2 regions of the Paenibacillus hubeiensis genome follow, and region 1 is predicted to be linked to the other one. Evidence: riboswitches for the same ligand, from Rfam matches in the RefSeq annotation. Region 1 holds a riboswitch; the other holds the start of a gene.
What was found. A riboswitch is a leader RNA that binds a small molecule or an ion and turns the genes downstream of it on or off. The one in region 1 is predicted to bind thiamine pyrophosphate.
Positions count from the first base shown of each region.

Region 2: another riboswitch for thiamine pyrophosphate. It lies ahead of RSX24_RS07370 (thiamine phosphate synthase); the one in region 1 lies ahead of thiM (hydroxyethylthiazole kinase).

Region 1 covers NZ_JAVYAE020000014.1:34,871-38,338, forward strand. The annotation lists gene RSX24_RS25675 (pectate lyase) at 1-182, opposite strand, end outside; gene RSX24_RS25680 (radical SAM/SPASM domain-containing protein) at 505-1,380, opposite strand; TPP riboswitch at 1,594-1,693, shown strand; gene thiM (hydroxyethylthiazole kinase) at 1,947-2,777, shown strand; gene thiD (bifunctional hydroxymethylpyrimidine kinase/phosphomethylpyrimidine kinase) at 2,774-3,468, shown strand, end outside.
Region 2 covers NZ_JAVYAE020000002.1:143,248-146,715, forward strand. The annotation lists gene RSX24_RS07355 (hypothetical protein) at 1-53, shown strand, start outside; gene RSX24_RS07360 (hypothetical protein) at 46-597, shown strand; gene RSX24_RS07365 (hypothetical protein) at 584-1,570, shown strand; TPP riboswitch at 1,722-1,831, shown strand; gene RSX24_RS07370 (thiamine phosphate synthase) at 2,033-2,719, shown strand; gene thiO (glycine oxidase ThiO) at 2,734-3,468, shown strand, end outside.

The DNA.
Region 1 (3,468 bases):
TGGCTTCCGTCTCCCAACGTGTTCGGATCGGCAGCCACGCTTTTCCCCTTGCCGTCGTACGTTTCGCCCTTTTTGACGATAATCGTCGTTTTGACGATTTCGGGCGCTGCCGCTGCGGGAATCACAGCAAACAATGAGGCAACCAAACCGGCGGACAAAAGTACGGTCAACATTTTTTTCATCATGAATTCCTCCTTGGCGATCGGATTTTCCGCCATTACGGGCGGTTTGTCGGCAAGCCTCGCAGATGCACAGCTCCGCTTGTCCTGGCCGCAACCTCATCCTATCAGGAAAGGAACGTTCCAAGAATAATCCGTAGTTCACATCTCTCCGACATTCACGCCAGCTCTGAGAAAATGAGACCTATCCGTACCCGTTCCGAACATCGCATCTGCCGGTGTTAACTCTCGGTGTGCTGGAATTACCTTATTTTCCTTCAGATGAAAGACAACAAGGGCAGACTTGAAATCAAGCCGTCCCCGTCTTTTTATTCAAAATCCAATCCTACGCACCGAACCGCTGACGGTATCCGCATTTGCGGCAAAGCTCCTCCACCGCTTCGCGTCTCGAAAAACCATAGAACAGATTGTTGGCGCGCTCGCCTTCCACAATCTCCGAGAAGGAACGTTCATGCACGTTCCCCAAATTAATGACGCCTTCGCCGTCCAGGCAGCACGGAACCACCGTTCCATCCACAAGCACCGCGGCTTGCGTGCGCAACGCATGGCAAAATCCTTTACCGTCATCCTCCGGCGTATCCAGGCTTGGCCACTGGAATTCATGGTCCTGGTTCAGGTACACGTTCGGCGCGATTTTGACGCCGCTGCCCGGTACGACTTTTTCCTCGATTTTATAATCCAGATTGAATTCGCGCTCCAAATGATCGAGCGTTTCGCGGTTGCGCTGCTTCTGGGCATTCGTGAAATTGTCCTGCGTCAAATTCCACAATCTGAACGACACGATGACGTTATGCTTCGTCGCTTCATGCACAAACGAAAAGATGTTGCTCAGGTACCCTTCGCGATCTTTGGAGCCCTCATGCCCGTCGAAGCTGTGCAGGGAAAAGTTCATCTGGCGCAGCGCCGGCTTGCCGAGCAGCTTGTGTCTCGTTTTCGGCAGCAACGTTCCGTTCGTCGTAATATTCACTTTGAAACCCTTCTCATGGGCGATGTCCAGCAGCAAATCGATTTTGGGATGAAGCAGCGGCTCGCCTTTGACATGCAGATAAATGTAACTTGAATGCGGCTTGATCTGATCCAGCACCATGCTGAACGTTTCCGGATCAATAAATCCTTTGGCTCGCTTCGTCTGCGGACAGAAGCTGCAGGCCAGGTTGCAAATGCTCGTGATCTCTATATAAACCTTTTTGAACGTTTTCAATGCGTGGTCCCCATTCCAGTCAGGGGGATGAGTCCCTTCCCGACTTCATTCGTGATGCGGCCAAAATGCGCCTTTATTATTATATCGGGTTCCGCAAGCAAGGTAAATCGACTGACGGAATTCTCCATCTGGAAAGGATGCTCGCCCCTCCGGGTCCTATTTACACCATCCTCACTTGTGAGGTATGCTGAATGCACAACTGCATAAGCTGCAAACAGTCACTAGGGGAGCCTCACGGCTGAGACGAATGATTTTCGGACCCTTTGAACCTGATCTGGATCATACCAGCGTAGGGAAGTGGAGCGGACTTTACCAATTAATACATTATGCAAGGGGTATGGCTTGCGTAAGACATGTATCCCTATTTGCGTTGAAAAGCCCCTCCCGTTTCCTTGGAAATGGGAGGGGCTTTGTTTGTCACGGGGCGCATCGGGCGATTGGGCAGATGCCAGAACGCGCAATGCGATCGTTGTTGCCGAACACACCGCGACAGAATTTATTTCCAGTCATCCCTTCACTGATCTTCCTGCGATCCGGAAACCAGCGCGCAGAAATACCTATTCTTGATGAGGAGGCATTCACATATGTCCTATTTGGAACGCGTTCGTACCCAAAATCCGTTGGTCCACAACATTACCAACATTGTCGTAGCCCCTTTTACCGCCAACGGTCTGCTTGCATTGGGCGCCTCTCCTTTCATGGCGTACGCTCATGAAGAGGTCGCCGACGTTGCCAAAATGGCCGGAGCCGTTGTGCTTAACATCGGTACGTTGAATGAGGACGTCGTGACGTCGATTCGTCTTGCCGGACGCGCAGCCAATACCCACAGCGTGCCCGTCGTGTTCGACCCGGTTGGCGCAGGAGCCACGGCCTATCGCACCGAAACGGCACGCAAGCTTGTTCATGAACTGCAGCTAACCGTGCTGCGCGGCAATGTCGCCGAGGTGGCCAACGTCATCGGGGAGAACTGGGAGATTAAAGGCGTGGATGCAGGACACGGTAAAGGCGACCGCATCCACATTGCGGAGCGTGCCGCTAAGCAGCTCGGCTGCATCGCAGCCGTAACCGGTCAGGAAGACGTGGTGTCCGACGGCGAAACCACTTACGTGATCGGCAATGGCCATGCCCTGCTCACCCGTGTCACCGGAGCCGGGTGCCTGCTGAGTTCAGTCATCGGGGCGTTTGCCGCGATTGCGGAGCCTGGGCGCGAACGATTAGACAGCATTGCCGAAGCGCTGGCCTTCTACGGCATAGCCGCCGAACAAGCGGCAGAACGAACGGCACAACAAGGTCCCGGCAGCTTCCAAATCGAGCTGCTGAACCAACTGGCACAAGTCACGCCGGCACTGGTGACAGAACGGTCGCAAATTCGGCAAGCTGCCGGAGGTGCACGATGACGATCCCGCAAGCTCTCACGATTGCCGGTTCGGACAGCGGCGGCGGCGCGGGCATTCAAGCCGACCTGAAAACTTTTCAGGAGCTCGGCGTGTACGGCATGAGTGCAATCACCGCCATCACTGCGCAGAACACCCTCGGTGTACAAAGTGTTTTCGCTGTTCCGAACGAAGGCGTGGCCGCGCAGCTCGACTCGATCGGAACCGACCTCTATCCAGGCGCCGTCAAGACCGGCATGTTGTTCAGCGCGGACCTGATCCGGATTGTCGCGGAAAAATGCCGGACGTATCGCTGGCCCAAACTGGTCATCGATCCGGTCATGGTCGCCAAGGGCGGTGCCCCCCTGCTCCAGCAGCAAGCGGTGCAGACGCTCATTTCGGATTTGTTGCCGCTTGCGTTGGTAACCACGCCCAACATTCCGGAAGCCGAGCTGCTCGCAGGCATGTCCATTGGCGGTTTGGCTTCGCGGGAAGAAGCGGCACGGCGCATCGTGCAGATGGGCTCTGCCTACGTCTTGATCAAAGGCGGCCATGCAGGCGATCACGGCTCCGTCGTGGATGTGCTGTATGATGGACATTCCTTTCATTATTTCGAGAACCCACGCGTTCTGACGCGTCATACCCATGGTACGGGCTGCACTTTCTCGGCGGCGATTGCGGCTGAATTGGCGAAAGGATCGGCGGTGCCTGAAGC
Region 2 (3,468 bases), on a different contig from region 1:
CCGGGCAGCTGAATAAAATCTCGTTCTGGAAGGAGGCCGGAGATATTGATTAATGCCGCATCCAAACTGCTTGCCGTCTTGTTGGCAGTACTTCTGCTATATGTATATCCGGCTGCCGAAACGGCGGATCGGCAGGATGAGATTTCCCGGATGACCGTTTACCAGACCGTCACACGTTTTGTTGATTCCGCTCGCACCAAAGGTTACATTTCTCCAGCCATGTTTGCCGAGTTCGAAGAACAATTGGCGCGCACGGGCAATGTCTACGACATTTCAATGGAGCATCTGCACAAAAAATATGTGCCGAATTACATCGATCCCCAAAATCCTGCGACTTTTACGGGGACGTACGAGACGGTTTTGGATGGATATTATTCAAGCCAAATCAAAGAGAGGCTTTTTCCGACCGACGGTTTAGAAACCGCGGAGGATCCTGCTCGAAGATACACGTTTACAGTAGGGGATTTTTTTACCGTGTCCGTCAGAAATACGAATCGAACCCCCGCAATGCTTATCCGCGAATGGCTAAATGGGACACTCCAATCTCCCGCCGTGTTTACCACGTATGGAGGGATGGTGCTGAATGAAGATTACTGAGCTGTCCATCGTTTTTGTGCTTGTCTTTTTTCCGTTTTTTTGGATCGTGTCGCAGAGCAGTCGGGAACTCCAGGAGGCCCAGATCCTCAGCAATAGATACGAGACAGCGCTGAGGACTGCCGTCATGGACGCTGGCATGGTCATGCACCAGAACGAAAAGCAAAGTGGAGAAGCGGGCTACGGTTCATCAAAGTTTGTGAACGCTGATAAAGATTTGGCGCTGGAGACGTTTACGCAAACGATGGCTCTTAATTTGGGGATTCAGGACGATCCGCCAGCGATTCGCTCCTTGTTCGATTATATCCCGGCTATCGTTGTTCTGGACTACGACGGTTACTACATGTATGCCAAAGAGACGGAAATGATGGGGGAGCCCGAAAACTCTTTTCGTCACGTGTGGAGCCCAAAGAAACCCTATACCTATGCAGACGAAGACGGAAACAGCATCAATTTCACGTTGGATAGTTATGTCTACGCCTATGATGCCGAAAAGCAAATGTGGCTTGAAGGCTTTCGGAACGAACTCATCGCGTCGACACGGATCCCGTTGCTGAGAAATGATGAACATTTTGAACATGTTCGCAGAAGCCGGATTGTCAGTGCCGTTCAGGAGGATTTGGCCGAGGTCATCAATCGTCACAACGAATTTGCCAGAAGAAATGGCATCTCATACACGTTTACTCTGCCGCTCATCTCCCAGGAAGACTGGTACAACTCTATAAATGACACAGGGATCATTGCTTTCATTCAGGGTATTCCGAGCGGGAGCCGAAAAATCAACAACTTTGCCATCGGAGGCGGCCGGCTTGTTAAGAGGACGGCCGTGATCGGCGGCGTGGATCCTGACAGCGGCATCAAATATTATTATCCGGCCACATGCTCGAACGGATACAGGCCGGAGGAAGTTTTTACGGATGCCCAGGAGGCAGCGGCTCGAGGCTATTTTGAGCAAAATTGTTATATCAATCACTAGTATCCTCCGACGAAAAGGCACTGGATAGTGCGATATTTTCAGCTGCGTAGTCTAACCTAAAAAAGCGCTGATCTTCCTGATTTTTGGCAGTGCACGCAAAAATGATCGATGACAAAACAGGATGCCTATGGTAATATAGGCTACAACTTCATAAGAGCACTAGGGGTGCCGCGCGATGCGGCTGAGATGGAATAATTCGATTCCGGACCCTTTGTACCTGATCTGGATCATACCAGCGTAGGGAAGTGGCACGTTTTTCGTCATGACAAGGAAGGCTGTATTTCAGCCGTCGCTTGGATTGCAATGCGATTATCGGCAATGCTCGTTCCATGCATAAACGCGTGAGAATAATGCCCATTGGTTTCGCATTTGCCTTGCATTGCACGAAAGATACGAATAAGTCGCCACTCCCCTGCGGGAGTGGTTTTTTGTGTTCTTTCAGAAAGGCAGGTGAACCGAGTTATGGTTGCTTCGCAAACTCAATCAGTACCTTCATCATTGGAGCTCCATGTCATTTCAAACGGAACGGGGGACCTTGATGTTTTTCTTGAAAAGGCGATCCGGGTGAGCCCTTGGGTGGACTACATTCATATTCGGGAAAAACATCTTGCGATCAACCAAAGATTGCACTGGGCCGAACGAATGCAAGAAGCGGGTATCCCGGCTTCGCAAATTGTCGTTAATGGCATTCCTGATCGAATGGATGGTTTTTCTGTTCCTAAGTTGTGCGGCGTGCAAAGGGGGGAATCGGATTTCAAACAGTATGGCACAACCATCCGGATGGACAACAAGCATGAACCGATCCGTCTGGGCGTTTCCGTGCATTCCTTGGAAGGGGCGAAATCCGCTGAGCGCCAAGGCGCAGATTATGTTATTTTTGGGCACGTTTTTGCTACCAACAGCAAAATTGGCGCTGCGCCAAGAGGCATACCTGCATTGAAAGCGATATGCAGTTCCCTTTGCATTCCCGTCATTGCGATCGGCGGAATTCGCCCTGATGCCGTGGATGCGATTTACGCAGCCGGGGCAAGCGGGATTGCGGTCATGTCCGCCATATGGGAGAACAGTAAACCTGAGCAAGCAGCCGCTGCATTCAAACAGGCCATGTCCGGTGTACGGCCCATGAATGACGCCATTGAACGAAGATGAAGGAGGGGCAATCGTTGTTTGATGATCGCATTAGCTTAGACGGTAGTTCGGGGTTCGACATTCTCGACAAAAAAGAGAATCCACGTTCGCGAAAGGACATGTCTGCCGAAACGATCGTGATCGGAGGGGGTGTCATCGGTTGTTCCATCGCTTATGAATTGGCAGCCCGCGGGCAGGAAGTAATGCTCCTGGAACGAGCCCGAATGGGTGGAGGGACGTCATCGGCGGCGGCCGGCATGCTGGCTGCCGACAGTGAGCACTTTCATCATGCGGCCATAGCGGAGCTTGCCCGGCGCAGCCGTGAACGGGTTCACCGGCAGAGGGAGCATATTCAAGCGATGAGCGGAATTGACATTGGTTTGCGGCAGGCCGGGTTCATTACGCCTTTTCGAAGCGGACAAAAGGCAGGACTATATGCAGCCGCATATGAAACAGATTCGAATGCATGCACGTATTGGGATCGGCAGGAACTGCAGCGTCAGGCACCCTGGCTAAGCCGGGATACGTATGGCGGGTTGTACAGGCAAGCTGAAAGCGAAGTGCTGCCGTTAAACCTTGTCACAGCTTATGCCAAGTCCGCTCAAGCATACGGGGCTCGAATCATGGAAGGCATTCAGAATGTAACGCTGCAAACCGGGGCAGGGCGCATACAAGGGGTTCAAACCTCCATTGGCATGTTGACATGTAAAAATGTCATAGTCGCGGCCGGGCTGCAAGGAGTAGAGTTGATGGAAAGCGTAGGGTTGAAC